DNA from 3 places in the Acetobacter sp. P5B1 genome. Region 1 is predicted to be linked to each of the others. Evidence: riboswitches for the same ligand, from Rfam matches in the RefSeq annotation. Region 1 holds a riboswitch; each other region holds the start of a gene.

Region 1 (5,574 bases):
CGGCATGACGGATCAGGACGTAAAGGCCCTGTATGCGTGGTTCATGCACGTGGTCAAACCTGTGGCGGAATCCCCGGAGGAGACAAATCTCTCTTTCCCGGCCAGCCTCCGTTCAGCCATGATGGCGTGGAACTTTGTCGCCAGTAAGGAAACGCCGGAAACGGGTGATTCCAGCACGTATGACACGCTGCGTCGTGGCCGCTATCTGGCCAATGCGCTGGAACATTGTGGCACCTGCCATACTCCGCGTAACTTCATGCTGAGTGAAAAGCAGGACCATTATCTGGCGGGTGGGTCACTCGGCACATGGTATGCCCCCAACGTCACCTCCAGCAAAACCGGTGGTATTGGTGACTGGAGCGAGGATGATCTGGTGGCCTACCTGCGCAGCGGGCATGTGGCCGGTCGCGCTCAGGCTGCTGGCCCCATGGCCGAGGCCGTGGAGCACAGCACCAGCCACCTGACGGATGCGGACCTGCACGCGCTGGCCGCCTTTATCCTGAAGGTCGCGCCGATGGATGATGATGCCGACCATACCGCGCGTGACGCTGCCGGTAAGGCAGCAGAAATGCCCGACATCCGCACCAAAGGCCCGCAGCGGATTGATGATCTGGCGGAAATGGATGGCCCGCACATCTATGATGCCAACTGTTCCGCCTGCCACGGGCATGATGGCGCTGGCACGAAGGACCATTACGTGCCATCGCTGTTTAACAACTCCACAGTGGGGGCCGGGCGTCCGGATAACCTGATTATGACCATCCTCAAAGGGGTGGATCGCACGGCAGGCACGGAACATGCCTTCATGCCGGGCTTTGATGGTCAGTCCAACGTCCAGCGTCTGAGCGATGCGGAAATTGCGGCCCTGACAAACTACATCACGGCCACATTCGGCACCGGCGACCATCAGGTGACGCCGGAACTGGTCAAAAGTCTGCGGAAAGATACCCCGGTGGTCAATCCACTGGCCAAAGGCAAATAAGGTAACCTCAAGACAGGCCGGACCATTCTTCAAGGGTCCGGCCCCTGATTCGGGTTGGGAGGAGGGCAGGGGACTGCCCGGTTGCTCTCTTCCTCCCGCCTCACCCCCTCCCGTCACAAAATTGTCTTCCTTCCCACCCGGTGGCTGGCATGGGGCAGGTGCGCCCTCCGGCATGCGGCCTGTGGGGCATTTCCCCAGCTTTTCCGCGGCTGCTGGCGTGGCCGATCTGAGCAGGAGCGGGTTTCGTAAAACCCGCCAACCTCACTCTCCTGTTCACGAATTGTTGCAGCGGTTTTTTAGGGGAAGATTTTTAGAAAAAATACGATATGGACACCGCCCTTTGACGAACGCTTTGAGCAAGGGTGAAAACAGTGTTCAGCACGCTTTCTGTTTCAACACGGATCGGCCTTGTCGCGCTGTGCGCGGCAACCTTTACGGCTATCACCAGTGAGCTTGCTCCCGTTGGGCTTCTGCTGGATATGGCGCGCGCTTTTAACATCAGCACAGGCCGCGCCGGGCTTGCTGTCAGCGCCTATGCGCTTATTGTCACGGTGGCCGCTGTCCCGCTGACGGTGCTGACCGCGCGCGTCGAGCGCAAACGTCTGCTGCTTATCGCCCTTTCGGGGTATGTGGTTTCCAACCTGATTTCAGCCTTTGCGCCCACCTTTGGCATCGTGTGTTTTGGCCGCGCGATTGGCGGCGGCGCGCATGCGCTGCTCATGTCCATGGTGTCCGCCTATGCGGCCCATCTGGTTCCTAAAAAACTGACAGGCCGGGCCATCTCTTTTGTGTTTGGTGGCTCTTCCATGGGCGGCGTGCTGGGCGTGCCGGGAACGGCGGCCATCAGCCAGCTGGCGGGCTGGCGCGTCGCTCTTATGGTCGTGGCGGGTCTGGCTGCGGTCCTGACGGTGCTGATTGCGGTGTGTCTGCCGCCCGTCATCAAACCCGCCGGGCGTCCGTCCGGGCCTTATAAAGTGCCGCGTGAGTCTGTCCGGGCTTTTGCGTGGGTAATCTCGGCCAATGCGCTGTTTTTTGTCGGGCATAACGTGGTGTACACCTACATCGCCCCGCTGCTGATGGCGCATGGCCTGCCGGAAACCTCTGTCAGTGTGGCGCTGCTGTTTATCGGGGTGTTCAGCCTGTCCGGCCTGTGGGCGTCTGGCCTTATGGTGGACCGCTGGCCACGTGTGGGGGTGCTGGCATCGGGGGCTGCTATTTCGCTGGGGATTGGGCTGCTGGGCGGCCAGTTTATGCCGGCATGGGGTGGCGTGGGTGTCGCGGCTCTGTGGTGCGCGGGCTATGCGTCCATCATTCCGTTCATGATGTCCGGTGCCATTCGTGCCCGTGCCACCACGGCGGATACGGCCGGGGCGGCCATCAACAGCACCAGTAACCTCGGCATTCTGCTTGGTTCCGCACTCGGCGGGCAATTGCTGGCGGTGTATGGGGTCAGCGTTCTGGTGCCGGTGGCGCTTGGCGTCTGTGCGCTCTCCATGCTGGTCATTCTGCTTAGCGGTAATGCCTTCCCCGCGCATCTGGGCGAGCATGAGGATGAAGAGGCGGCGGAACAGGTGTGTGCGGAACGCGGTCCGCTCATGACTTGAAAAATACCCCGGTTATGCGATGCTCAGCCGCATGATGGTGTCCCGCAAGGGATGAAAAGGGAAGAACGGTGCGCAGCTTCGGCTGCAAGGCCGTCGCTGCCCCCGCAACTGTAAGTGATTGCATGGTCCGCTGTGGGCCTGCCCCCTCAACCGGGCAGGTCCATGCCACCGGCCCCCACCGGGCCGGGAAGGCAGGCAGACCCGCAGACTGCATGGTTAACCCCCGTGCAGACCCTGCACGACACAAGCCAGGAGACCTGCCATCATCCGCAAGCCCATCGGGGCGTGCGGTTGTCTGAGGTGTCGTGTCCGGCGGGGTGCCCGGAAGGCGAGGGTGCGCCGCGCCGCGCATCACTTCTGCCTTGGCAGAAGCACCGGTTGTGCACTCCGTTTAAGTGCCGTTCCGCAGGGAATGGTGCCTGATCGGGAAAATTTTATGCCTGCGTCTGTTACGCACTCCGCCTCTCCCCCCACATCCCCTGCTGCTGCGGCAGAAGGCCCGGTGCTGCATGTCTGCACCACGTGCCGCCGCGGTGGCCCCGCCATGGAGACCCCTCCGGGCGCACAATTGCTGGACCGCCTGCAAACGGTGCTGGACGCCAGCCCGCAACCCATCACTCTGCGTCCCGTTGCCTGTCTGGCAGCGTGTGACCGGGGCTGCACGGCGGCCATTGCCATGCCGGGCCGCTGGACATGGCTGCTCGGCCATCTCGGCCCGGAAAAAGCGGAAGACCTGCTGGCTTACGCAAAACTTTACGCCGCCTCGGCAAAGGGCACGGTCATGCCGTCCCGCCGCCCGGCCTCACTCTCTGATATGATTCTGGGCCGTGTGCCCGCAGCCGAACAGGAGCCGTCATGACCGGTTTACCCGCCCGCGTTCCCGTAACCATCATCACCGGCTTCCTCGGGGCCGGAAAAACCACGCTCCTGCGGCACATTCTGCAAAAAGCGCAGGGCCATCGCATTGCCGTGGTGGTGAATGAATTCGGCTCTCTGGGCATTGATGGAGAAATCCTGCGTGGCTGCGGCGTGGAAGGCTGCCGGGAGGACGATATTGTCGAACTCACCAATGGCTGCCTGTGCTGCACCGTGGCGGATGATTTCCTGCCCACTATGGAAGCCCTGCTGGACCGCGCCGACCCGCCGGAACATGTGGTGATTGAAACCTCCGGCCTCGCGCTGCCCAAGCCGCTGCTCAAAGCCTTCGGCTGGCCCACCGTGCGCAGCCGTATGACGGTGGATGGGGTGATTACGGTTCTGGACGCTCCCGCCGTGGCCTCTGGTCGCTTTGCGGATGACCCGGAAGCCGTCGCCAAACAGCGCGAGGCTGATCCCTCACTGGATCATGACAATCCTCTGGCCGAAGTGTTTGAAGACCAGCTCAACGCAGCGGACCTGATTGTTCTGAACAAGACCGACCTGCTGGACGCCGCTCAGCTTGATGCCGTGGAAGCCGAGATCAAAAAGCTCTGCCCGCGCCCGGTGCGTATTATCCGCGCGCAGGATGGCAAGGTGGACCCCGCCGTGCTGCTGGGCCTTGGTGCGGAGGCCGAGGCCGATCTTCAGTCCCGCCCGTCACACCATGATGCGGAAGATGGCGAGCATGAGCATGATGATTTTGAAAGCTTCGTCGTCACCGTGCCGGAGCAGCTTTCTGTCGAACGCTTCCTGACACTCCTGCAGGATGTGGCCGCCCGGTATGACGTGCTGCGCATGAAAGGCTTTGCCACTGTGCAGGGCAAACCCATGCGTCTGGCCGTGCAGGGCGTGGGCACGCGCTTCCGGCATGAGTTTGACCGCCTGCTGACCCCGCAGGACGCCCGCACGGGCCGCATTGTGGTCATCGGTCAGAAGGGGCTGGATGAGGCCGCCATTACGGCAGCCCTCGCGGCAGATGCCGCCGCAACCACCGCCGGTTAAACAGGCAGGACCGCCCTATGCACCTCCTTGTTCGGGAAAACAGGACGCTTGATGAGCAGGATGAGGCCGAAGACCTCGGCCTGCCGCCTGCGGATCTGGTGGTCCTCTCCTTTACGGAGAGCGATCTGCTCGGCCTGCTCCACGCGCAGGAGCGGCTAAAGGCCGAACACGGGGCAGAGGGGGCACCGCCGTCTCTTCAGGTCACCAGTCTGGCCCGGTTGCGCCACCCCATGTCGGTGGATTTGTATCTGGAAACCACACTGGCGCAGGCCCGCTGTGTGGTGGTGCGTCTGCTGGGCGGTCTGGATTACTGGCGCTATGGCGCGGAGGAACTGGCCGCATGGTGCCGGGAGCATAAGGTACCGCTGGCCCTCCTGCCCGGTGAGGCCATGCGGCAGGGAACGAGTGCCTCAGTCCCCATGCAGGATGATACCCGTCTGGCGGACCTCTCCACCGTTCCTGAAGAAATCCGTAATCGGTTAAACGGATTTTTTCAGCATGGTGGAACCCGCAATATGGTGAACGCCCTGCGCCTGATGGCCAGTATTGCCGGACAAGGCCCGGATGAGGGCGCGCAGCCAGAGCCTTTGCCGCAATGGGGCCTCTATCGCACCGTGACAGGCGTTCCGGTTGTAAAAGCCACAGCCGCAGACGGGATTGATCGGGAGGCCACCCGCCTGCCGTCAGGCCGTGTCATGCGGGCCACGCTGGTATTTTACCGCGCGCATCTGATGGTAGGGGATATTGCCGCACTGGATCTGCTGGCCGAAACCCTCGCGGCGCAGGGCTGCACGGTGGAGATGCTGTTTGTCACCTCGCTCAAAGATCCAGTCGTCGCCAAAGGCGTTGCTGAGGCGCTGAGGCGGTCAAAACCGGATATCCTGCTCAACGCCACGCTGTTTTCCTCCAGAAACCCGCAAGGGGACTCTCCCCTCACCGGGGCGGATGTGCCCATTCTGCAACTGCTGCAACCGGGGGCCACGCAGGCCGTGTGGGAACGCAGCCCGCGCGGTCTCTCCCGGTCGGATCTCGCCATGCAGGCTGTGCTGCCGGAACTGGATGGGAGTA
Region 2 (5,574 bases), on a different contig from region 1:
GTATTTTGGAACGATCCGGGGCTTCTCACCCGACATTTATCTGGATGGCACACGCACGCCGGATGCGGCCTCATCACAGTCGTTCAGCATTGAACCCTGGGGGCTGGAGGAAATGGATGTTCTGCGCGGTGCAACATCCGCTCTGTATGGGTCCGGGCAGCTTGGCGGTATTATAAATGCCGTGAGCAAGCGCCCGAATGCAGGACAGAAAAATGAGATTAATTTCCAGACGGGGGCTTATAGTCGTGTGCAGGGCGCTGCCGATATTGGGGGAGCGCTCAATGCCTCCAAAACACTGATGTGGCGCTTTAACGGGCTGATCCGAAAATCAGATACCTATGCCAAAAATATCAAAAACAACGAGATTTATGTGGCACCGTCCTTAAGGTGGGAGCCTGATGACAAGACGGATTTGACTCTTCTCGCCAGTTTTGAACAACTGGATGCAGGTTCCACGGCGCAGTTCCTGCCGGCAGCCGGAACCCTGACGGCAACACGCTATGGCCGGATTGCCCGTGATTTTCTGTCAAGCGATGCAGATTACGACGTTTATTCCAAACGACAGGCGGCTGTTGGATACAGTTTTTCCCGCAAAATTCTGCCTAACTGGACCATGACCCAGAATATGCGCTACGCCCATCTGGATCTGGATTATCGCTTTGTGACAACGCAGGCTCTTTCCAGTGATCAGCGAACCATTACGCGACGCGCCCTGCTGCAATCAGCTAATTATAATAATGTGACGCTGGATACCCGGTCTGACCTCAAGCTGAAAACCGGGCCTGTTAAGCATGAACTTCTGGTTGGTGTTGATTTCCGCAGTGATTTTCTGGCGAACCGTCGCGGCCAGAACACAGCGCCCTCACTCGATCTTTATGCGCCGGTTTACCGCGCCATTACCTGGCCGACCTATGGCACAACGACCAACACGAACGAGACAGAAAGCCAGACCGGTATTTACGCGCAGGAGCAGGCCGACTGGAAGAATTTCCATTTAACCCTGTCCGGGCGTGGAGATTTTACCGAAAGCATGACGGTGGATAACCTGACGGCTCAGCGCACACCGCAAAACAACAACGCGTTTACGGGCCGTGCTGGCCTGCTCTATTCCGCACCTTATGGTCTGTCGCCCTATGTGTCCTATGCGACATCATTCCAGCCGCAGGTGGGCACAACGCGCCTGAATACGGCTTTCCTGCCGACAAAAGGGCGGCAGATTGAAGCGGGTCTGAAATATAAGCCATCCCAAAAAATGCCATGGGGTGACCATTTTATGCTGACAGCGGATTTTTTTGATCTTGTTGAGACCAATATTCTGACACCTGACCCTGTTGATTCAACCTATGATATTCAGGCCGGTGAACAACGGACCAGAGGGTTTGAGTTTGAAGGCATGGGACGCCTGCCGTGGAACATCAGTTTTATTGCGTCCTTTACCTATCAGGACCCAAAAATCACAAAATCCACAACTACCGCACAAATTGGCCAGCGTCCGGTGGCAGTACCCTCTCACATGGCGTCTGTTTTCCTGAAAAAGGATTTTCATATTTGGCGTGATCTTGTGGCCGGCGTGGGAGGGGGCCTGCGCTATACAGGGAACACGGCGGGGGCGTTGCCTGAAACATTTTCTGTGCCCAGCCAGCTGGTAGGCGATGTGGTGGCTCATATTGATTACAAACGGGCGTCAGTCCAGCTCAACGGCACAAACATTGCCAACAGCCGCTATGTTGCCATCTGCACGCGCAATGTTGCCTGTGCGTGGGCTCCGGGACGCGCCATGTTTGTGACGCTGGCTTATCGCTGGTAGCGAGATTCGCCCTCCCCTTTTGGAATGCAACCAATAGGACTTTCCTCGTATTTTCCCTAGATCGGTTACATGATTTTCAGAAATTCGCCGTGACGGAGAAGCGGGCGGAGCGGGGTTCCAAGGGGTGGTAGGTGGAGCCGGTTTCGACGGGGGATGTGGGGGTGAGGCGGTAGTCGTAGGCGTATTGGGAGGCGGAGGCGTGGGTGTTGGTCAGGTTGTAAATGCTGGCCTGCACCTGAAGGTATTTTGTGATGTGGTAGCCGACATCCATGTTCACTTCCTTATAGCCGTGGGAGCGCAGGGAGTTATCCTCGATTAACGGGTAGGAGCCGAGCCAGCGGAACTGCACACCGCCGAAGAAGCCGCTGGGGTGGTCGGCCAGCAGGCCGAAGGAGCCGATAAAGTTGGGGGCGTTGGCCACATACAGCCCCGGCAGGCCATAAAGGCCGGGATTACCCGTGAAATAGCGGGCGTGGGTGGAGGCAATATCTGCGTTAAGTTCCAGCCAGGGCAGCGGGTGATACTGGCCGGAGAGTTCAAACCCCTGCCGGCGGCTGGGGGCGCCGGCATCGTTGACGCCTTCATCCGCGTCGTAAGTGAGTTCTGAACTGAAATCGATACGGAAAAAGGCGGCCTGCAGGTTCAGTTTTGGGATGATGTTGGTGCGGACGCCCAGTTCCTCACTGGTGGCACGGGTCATGAACGGGGTGGCGATGGCACCGTTGGCAATGCCATCAGTCGGCACGGTGCCGAGGACGGCGCGGATATCGTTAGAATGGTAGCCCTGCCCTGCGCTGATATAAAATTCCGTTTTATACCACGGGCCGAAAATCAGGCTGCCTTTGGGCTGAAAAAGCCACTGATGCACACGGCCCCTATAACCGGAAACGAGGCTGTGATCTGAGCCTCCGTAATAATCCCCACGCAGGCCGACAACGGTACGCAGCCAGGGCAGCCAGTGGGTGATGTTCTGGCCGAACAGACCGACATTGCCTTGTGAGACGTTATCCCCATTACAGACATACTGGCCGGTGGGCACGCTGCTATCCGGGCAGTCGGGCAGGACTTTGCGCTGGCGGGTATGGCGGCGGTCGATATAAATGCTGTCCCAGCGGCCTTGTACGCCAAAAGTGGTGTCTGTAGCGCGGTGCAGGAAGGTGTCATGCCGCTGGTATGCCGATGTGCCGCCAAAGGTGGTGCGGGTTTCGTCCTGCTGTTCCTGATCGCCATTGATGGGGTCGTTCAGATAATGGCTAAAATCGTTCCATAGAGTCAGGCGGCTATGCACGACGTAAAGCGATGTTTTGAGCTGCCAGTTATCGTTATGCAGAATATGATGCGCGGAAACGCTGAACCGTTCGGAATAGCCGCCGTCACTTGGGTCCAGAGAGCCGTAACGGCTGATGAGGCCTTTCTGGTAGGCCTCCAGAGGCTGGTCGGTCGTGTTGTTCCATTGGCCTCGGTAATACAGGCCGGTCAGGTTGAATTTGGTGTGTTCTGTGGTGTGGGTGTAGCGCGCGGCGGATTTGATGCCCCGGAAGTTGTCCGGATGCGCCCACGGGCCATTGAGGTGGTCTATTGAGAAAGCACCAAGCAGTTTATCGCCATTTTTGAAGTGCGCCGTATCGCCAATAAACGCATGTTCGTCGCCCAGTGTGCCGAGACTGCCAGAAGCCTGCCCGCGCAGGTCATCCGTTAAGCGGATATGGTCGGACCCGACGACGCCGAAATCCCCGACATCCGCGTAAAATGGGCCTTTGGTGTAATCGATGCCCTGTGCGAGTTCCGGCATGAGGAAATTGACATCCGTATAGCCCTGCCCGTGGGCGTGGGTGGGTTCATTAACCGGGATATCATCCACAAAACTGGCAAGGTCTGTGCCGTGGTCCAGATTGAAGCCGCGGAGAAGATACTGGTTGGCCTTGCCCTCGCCCGAATGCGCGGTGACGACCAGACCGGGGACAGATTCCAGCAACTGCCCCACTCGGTAAACCGGGCGCAGGCGGAGTTCCTTGGCGGTAATGCTGCCCTGACTGGCCGTGAGCGCGCGGCCCATGGGATCTGTATGTGAGGCGATGACCTGAAGATGCTCTTCCCCGTGGGCCTCGGTTGTTTTGTGGCCGAGGAGTTTTTGGGGGGACCCTGCCGGCGTGATGGGAGGCGTGACCGGGGAGGCCCGGCGGGCTGCATCTTTGGATGGCGTGGGTTTGGCAGACGGTGCGGCGTGTGCTGCGGTGAAGGCAGAGGCGCAGAGGAGCGCGACGATAAACGGAGAGCGTCCGCGCCGGACAGGACGCGGAGACACAACGTGACCCATAACTGTTCCCCGATATCCGGCTCACCCCGTCCGGCTATCATGACTGAGCGACGAAGGCAGGTCTCCTGGCTCACGGGGATTGTCTGACGCGCCTTCCCAGCCGTTATGGGGCCAGTGGCGTGATGCATCAGCGCACCGTTTACAGTTGCGGGGGCAGCCGCTGCCTGAACCCCGGACCTGTATGCCCAGCCGGATCCTTCAGCGTTCCCTTTTCACTCGCTTGCGCGAGACCTTCGACAGTCGCAGAGGTAGGGGATGGGCTTTGGGTGGGTCAAGGGTATGGGTGCCTTGATTTCAAAAAAACGTCACGTGCTGGCAGGGGCTGGCCGGTGTAGGAAGGAGGCGTGAAATCCTTCTGCTTGTGAGCAAGATGATGCCTCAGTCTTCCCGTCCCGGACCAGAAATTTCCTCTTCCTCTGTGCAGCGGGAGGCCGCGACGGAACGCTGGCTGGCCACGTTGCGCCAGAAAATAAAGGCGGATGGCACGCAGCCGCGTGTGCATTTTAGCCGCACACCAGACCGCCCGCTGGACCATGAGGGCGTGATACGGGATTTTGAATAACCGTTCACATTCTGTGAGCGGAGGCAACGGCCTTTTATCCTGAGCGTTTCAGGCAGGTGATGGCATCCGGCGTTCCGGATGCAGCGTGCTTTCTGACGTGATGAGGACCCTGCCGTGATGACCCTGCCCCGCAAACCGGTTTTGAGTATGGCGCTGGCTGCTGGCCTGCTGGCGGCAGGAGCGTTCATCGCCCCGGCACAGGCCCAGCGTAGCATGCTGTTTTCTGGCACCCTGGCACCCGAGCATGGTGCGCCTGCGCAGGTGCACGGGAATGTGGTGGCGCTCTATTACGCCGGGGCGCATGTGCTGCGCTATACCGTGACATGGGACGGGCTGAGTGGCCCGGTGACGATTGCGCATCTGCACGGCCCTGCCCTGCCCGGCAAGGATGGGCCGCCGGAAGTGACGGTGCACGGCCCGTATAAAAGCCCGCTGAGTGGCAGTGTGATGCTGAGCACGGAGACGGAGCGGGATTTGCTGGATGGGCGTATTTACCTGAACCTGCATACCCAGAAATATCCGAATGGTGAGGCGCGGGCGTGGTTGGGGAAGAGTGAATAGTCCGTAGCGCGGCACTATTTGATGGCACGGCCTTAATGTGGGGGCAGCCTGCGTGTGTGCAGGACTGCCCCCTGTTGCGTCATGCAGACTGCGCGACTGTTTTCCCTTCAGCCTGATCTGCCAGACGGTAAGGACCGGCAGCGCAAACTTCCAAGCACAGCATGCTCATGGCTTTTTTGGCCAGAGCAGGCAGTGGCAGAGACGCATTGCCGTCCGTCCAGGCGTGAGATGTATCCGTCGCATACCAGCCGGCCGGTTTGTCCGCCTGCAGGTGGGTGCTGATGCTGTGCGTCTGGTCAGCCGTGATGAGTTGTACAGAGGCAATGG
Region 3 (5,574 bases), on a different contig from region 1:
CGGGTTGGCGAGTTTGGCTTCCACGGTGGCGCGGGCAGGTTTGTTGTCACGGTCCAGCCAGGCATCCCATGCCCGGTTCATGCCCGCCATGTCGTTCATATCTGCCAGAAAAATCTGCACGGAGAGCAGGCGGCTTTTATCTGTGCCCGCTTTGGCCAATAGGGCATCAACCTGCCGCAGAATGTCCGCCATCTGCCCTTCTGCATCCGCAGAGGCATCATCTGCGACCTGGCCGGCCAGATGCACCAGTCCGTTATAAATTACTGCGCCTGTCAGGCGTTCTTCGGGGTCAAGGCGTGTAATCGTCATGGGGTTTTCCCTGTGTGTGCAAAATGGTTTCAGACCACCGGCATGTTATCAATCAGCCGGACATCGCCCAGACTGGCGGCGACAAAAAGTCGCGAACCGACCTCAGCCTTTTCAACAGTGCCAAGTGATTTTTCAGAGCGCAGATCCAGATAGTGCACGGTAAAACCCGCATCTTTCAGGGTCTGTGTGCAGTGTTCCAGAGCGGCGGTAACAGGCTGGCCAGCTTTCAGAGCCGCAAGGCAGTCCATCAGAGCCTTCGGCAGATGGCTGGCTTGTTCCCGCTGGGCCGGGGTGAGGCGTTTATTCCGTGAGGATAAAGCCAGATGATCCGCTTCCCGCACGGTGGGAACCGGCAGGATAGTGAGAGGCAGGTCGAGATCCGTCACCACCCGACGGATAATGCAGAGCTGCTGGAAATCTTTTTCCCCAAAAGCCGCGATGTCGGCACGGGTTTGCATGAACAGCTTGGTGACAACTGTTGCAACGCCATCAAAATGGCCGGGCCGGTCTCCGCCGCACAGCATCCGGTCAGGGCCGGACACGCTGATACGGGTGCAAAAGCCGGGCGGGTAGATCTGCGTTTCATCCGGGGCGTACAGAACGTCCACCACGCCGGTTTCTGCCAGAAGCGCTTCGTCGGCCTCCAGACCGCGGGGGTAAAGCTGGAAATCATCCGGGTTGTTGAACTGGATCGGGTTGACGAAGATCGTCACAATCCGGCGGGTGGCTTTGCCGTCCAGTGCGCGCACCAGCGTCAGATGGCCTTCGTGCAAAGACCCCATGGTGGGCACCAGCCCGATTGTTTCACCCTCATGGTGCCACTGCGTGACAATTTCGGCCAGTTCGTGTCTGGTTCTCACAAGCTTCATGACGCATCCCGGTTTGCGATAAAAGGGAAGGACAGCCGCCCGCACGGTTTATGCACGAGAAAACCGAGGAGGGCGGCTGTCCGGCCTGCGCCCGTCTTACTGTGTTTTCAGGAACGGTTCCAGCAGCACCCGGTCCGCAGCGCTCAACCGGCTGGCGGCAGTGCTGGCCTGATGCCAGTATGGATAAAGCAGGGGCGGCAGGCTGGCCTGATTGAGGCGGCTCAACTGGTCTTCCGACAGCACCAGTTCGGCAGCTTTCAGGTTGTCTTTTAGCTGGTCTTCCGTGCGCGCGCCGATAATGACGGACGTAATAGCCGGCCGGTGCATGGTCCATGCCAGAGCGATCTGGGCGGCGGATACGCCATGCTCTTCGCCAACAGCAATCAGCACTTCGACAATATCGAACAGCTTTTCCTTGTCATGCACCGGCGGTTCACCAAAATCTTCAAGCTGGCGGCCCTGCGGGGTGGGCTGGTTACGGCGATACTTGCCGGACAGCAGGCCACCTGCCAGCGGACTCCAGACCTGCACCCCAAGCCCCTGATCAACAGCGGCGGGCAGTAGTTCATACTCCGCATCCCGCGCCTGCAGGGAGTAATAAATCTGCTGGGAGACAGGGGCAATCAGCCGGTTCCGTTCAGCGACGGAAAGCGTTTTCATCACCTGCCATGCGGAGAAATTGGAAACGCCTGCATAGCGGATTTTGCCCGCACGGGTCAGGGTATCCAGCGCTTCCAGCGTTTCATCCAGTGGGGTAAGGCCGTCCCATTCATGCAGATAGTACAGATCAATATGGTCCCGGCCCAGACGCTTCAGGCTGGCTTCACACGCGGCAATCAGATGCAGGCGGGAAGAGCCTTCCCCATTCGGACCGTCCTGCATGCGAAAGCGGGCTTTGGTCGTCACCAGAGTTTCCTGCGAGCGACCTTTCAGGGCTTCTCCCAGAATGGTTTCAGACTCTCCGGTGGAATAGACGTCTGCTGTATCAAACATGTTGATGCCAGCATCCAGACACAGGTCAATCAGGCGGCGGGCCCCCGCTGTATCGGTATTGCCGGTTTTGGCAAAAGAGCCTTTGCCCCCGAATGTCATGGTGCCAAGGGTAAAGGCGGAAATACGCAGGCCGGACCGACCGAGCTGGCGATACTGCATCATTCTGTTCTCCGTGCGTGTGGCGGGTAAGGTATGAGCCCCTTGAGAGCTGACGGCTCAGGGCCTTTGTTTCAAGAGTGCAGGGCTGCGTACACAGTGTTTTGACATCTCCCGGAGAGCCTGCTTAACAGGACGCGATGGTTCCCGCTTTGGGATGAAAAGGGAAGTACGGTGAGAACTCCGCTGTTTCTTGGCCGTCGCTGCCCCCGCAACTGTATGTGACATCAGGCTTGTTCCAGCACTCTGCCACAGGGTGTTGTACCACTGGAGACCTCTCCGGGAAGGTATGGAACGAGTGAGAAGCCCCCGGAAAACCGGTGGTTTTGTGTCATCAGCCAGGAGACCTGCCATCTGATTTCTGGAGTGTCATGCCTGGCGGGGTGTCCAGTGCGTGATGGCGCGTTGCGATGCGCGCTACCGTCTGGCTTGTCCGGGCGGCCTTGGAACTGCACCCCCATGCCGCTTTGTGCGGTGTGTTGCCTGAAGGGTGTTCATGTCGGCCGCATTTTCTGCACCTGTGGTCAAAGGATGGTGTCCCGGCCTGTTTGCGCCCATGCAGGCGGCGGACGGCTGGCTGGTGCGCGTGCGTCCGCCTCTGGGCCGGATGACAGCAGCGCAGGCCCATCTGCTGGCAGATGTTGCGGAACAGGACGGCAATGGACAGATCAGCCTGACCAACCGGGGCAACGTGCAACTGCGCGGCTTTAGTCTGGAAGCAGCGCACGCTTTCCCGCAGCGTATGATTGCGGCTGGTCTGGGACAGGCTGACCCGGAAACCGAGCGACGCCTTGCTCTTCAGGTTTCTCCTCTGGCGGGGATAGATCCTGCCTGTGCGACAGAGACTATGCTGTGTGCTGACGCTCTACGGAGCGGCTTGATAGACCATCCGTCTCTTTCTGCCCTGCCTGATAAATTTGGTTTTTGCGTTGATGGCGGCGGATTTTTCCCGACAGGATCTCTGCGTGCCGATATTATGCTTCAGGCTGTTGAAAGCACGGCATCCTCAGAGGCTGGCTGGCGCGTGGTGTGTGGGAGTAGCTGCTCAGAGCCGCAGACCGTGCATGAGGGCGTGCAGATAGCCCTTGCTCTGGCGGAGGCTTTTGTAAAACGCGGTGAAACGCAGCGGCCTCTTCGCGAGCCAGCTATCGGGAAACAGCTGTTTGCAGAAATTGGACTTAGGGGCGTGTCAGCCGCCGGGGCAGAAATGCAGAACGGAAGCCTTCTTGCCGCGCGGGCAGGCCATCTGACAGGCTCAGCTTATGCTGCCGTAGCGCCGCTAGGGCGTCTGACGGCTACAACGCTTCGCGCCTGTGCGCACGTTGCGCAGCAAGGAGATGGCGTGTTGCGGATGACGGCATGGTCTGGGCTTGTTTTTGCCGGTCTGAAAAAAAATCCTGAAATTTCTGGAATGATCACGCACCCTGATGATGCACGCCTGCGCGTTTATGCCTGCATTGGCGCGCCGGGATGTGCGCAGGCTGCTGGAGATGTGGGGCGCGATGCGCTGGTCCTTGCGCCGTTCCTGCCGGATAAAGCCGATCTGCATGTATCGGGCTGTCGTAAGGGCTGTGCGCATCCCGGTGCCGCAACGGTCACGCTGGTTGCCGGGAGTGAGGGCTATGGCATGGTGCTGCAGGGCACGGCCAGCGATGAGCCGATTTGTATTCTGCCAAAAACTGAAGATGTAAGAGCTTTTTTGCAGGCTCTGCCTAAAGGAGACGTTTGAATATGCAGGCTTATGATTATATTCGGGATGGAGCCGCTATTTATAAACGCTCCTTTGCCACCATCCGGGCAGAAGCGGACCTGCGCGGCTTTTCGCCTGAGCAGGCGCAAATCGTCGTCCGGATCATTCATGCATGCGGCATGGTGGATGTGGCGCAGTCTGTGGCGATGACGGAGGATTTCGTCTCTTCAGCAAGAGCATCCCTTAAAAAATCCTGTGCTATTCTTTGTGATTCCGAGATGGTCGCGCATGGTATTACCCGTGCCCGTCTGCCTGCGGAGAATGAGGTCGTGTGTACCCTGCGGGATACCCGCACACCGGAACTGGCTAAGGAGATTGGCAATACGCGCTCCGCTGCCGCGCTGGATTTGTGGGGGGAGAAACTGGCCGGGGCCGTGGTAGCAATCGGTAATGCCCCCACGGCGTTGTTCCACTTGCTGGAACTTCTGGATGCCGGTGCACCGAAGCCTGCGGCTATTATCGGTTTGCCAGTCGGCTTTGTGGGCGCTGCGGAATCCAAGGACGCTCTTGCAAAAAGACACGATGTTCCATGGCTGGTTGTGCACGGGCGGCTGGGAGGCAGCGCCATGGCCGCGGCGGCCGTGAACGCACTTGCAAGTGAGGTTGAGTGATGGCGCACGGCACGTTGCATGTGGTGGGTGTCGGGCCGGGTGACCCGGACCTGATGACGCTACGGGCAGTGAAAGTCCTGCAAGCAGCACCGGCGGTGGCGTATTTCTGTCGGCATGACACGCAGGGTCATGCCCGGCGTATTGCACAGGCGCATATTGCCCCAACCACGCAGGAAATCCGGCTGGCGTATCCGTTTACAACCGAGATTTCCGTCAAAGATCCCGCATATCATACGGACATGAACGCGTTTTATGACCGCTGCGCGCAGGATCTGGCCACCGTTCTGGAACAGGGGAAGGATGTGGCTCTGCTCTGCGAAGGTGATCCCTTTCTGTATGGCTCAGCTATGTATCTGTTTGACCGCTTGCGCAGCCGGTTTGCAACGCAGGTTGTGCCGGGCATTTCCGCCATGAGCGGATGCTGGTCACAGGCGGCGCGGCCTATGACGCATGGGGATGATGTGTTGTGCGTGCTGCCCGCCACCATGCCGGAAGAGGATCTGGCGCACTGGCTGGAAAAGGCCGATGCCGCTGTGGTGATGAAGATTGGCCGCAATATGCCAAAATTACGTAAGGCGCTGACACAGGCAGGGCGTTTGCCAGAAGCTGTTTATGTGGAACGCGGCACACAGCCAGAGGCGCGGTGTTTGCCTCTGGCAGAGCAGGAAGGGCCTGCGCCCTATTTTTCACTGGCGTTGGTTCCTGGCAGAAAGGGTGTCCGATGACGGGGTCTGTCAGCATTATCGGGCTGGGACCGGGCAATGTGCTACAGCGCACGCCACAGGCTAATCAGGCGCTCAGTCGGGCGACGGATCTGGTTGGCTATGGGCCGTATGTGGAGCGCGTTGAGGCGCCTGCATCAGTTGTGCGGCACAGTTCGGATAAC

The links. Region 1 has a riboswitch for cobalamin ahead of KP703_RS12070 (DUF1636 domain-containing protein). Riboswitches for the same ligand answer to the same signal wherever they lie in the genome.
Region 2: another riboswitch for cobalamin. It lies ahead of KP703_RS13595 (TonB-dependent receptor); the one in region 1 lies ahead of KP703_RS12070 (DUF1636 domain-containing protein).
Region 3: another riboswitch for cobalamin. It lies ahead of cobG (precorrin-3B synthase); the one in region 1 lies ahead of KP703_RS12070 (DUF1636 domain-containing protein).

What each region holds. Positions count from the first base shown of each region.
Region 1 is NZ_JACRVS010000022.1:11,688-17,261, reverse strand. Features, by position in the region: gene KP703_RS12080 (cytochrome c) at 1-982, shown strand, start outside; gene KP703_RS12075 (MFS transporter) at 1,354-2,586, shown strand; cobalamin riboswitch at 2,605-2,866, shown strand; gene KP703_RS12070 (DUF1636 domain-containing protein) at 3,023-3,445, shown strand; gene cobW (cobalamin biosynthesis protein CobW) at 3,442-4,506, shown strand; gene cobN (cobaltochelatase subunit CobN) at 4,524-5,574, shown strand, end outside.
Region 2 is NZ_JACRVS010000032.1:23,202-28,775, reverse strand. Features, by position in the region: gene KP703_RS13600 (TonB-dependent siderophore receptor) at 1-1,807, shown strand, start outside; gene KP703_RS13595 (TonB-dependent receptor) at 1,884-4,112, opposite strand; cobalamin riboswitch at 4,162-4,374, opposite strand; gene KP703_RS13590 (hypothetical protein) at 4,498-4,686, shown strand; gene KP703_RS13585 (CHRD domain-containing protein) at 4,804-5,247, shown strand; gene KP703_RS15730 (hypothetical protein) at 5,327-5,574, opposite strand, start outside.
Region 3 is NZ_JACRVS010000007.1:85,061-90,634, reverse strand. Features, by position in the region: gene KP703_RS06220 (RidA family protein) at 1-309, opposite strand, end outside; gene panC (pantoate--beta-alanine ligase) at 339-1,178, opposite strand; gene KP703_RS06210 (aldo/keto reductase) at 1,275-2,330, opposite strand; cobalamin riboswitch at 2,452-2,697, shown strand; gene cobG (precorrin-3B synthase) at 2,824-4,056, shown strand; gene KP703_RS06200 (precorrin-8X methylmutase) at 4,059-4,688, shown strand; gene KP703_RS06195 (precorrin-2 C(20)-methyltransferase) at 4,688-5,413, shown strand; gene cobJ (precorrin-3B C(17)-methyltransferase) at 5,410-5,574, shown strand, end outside.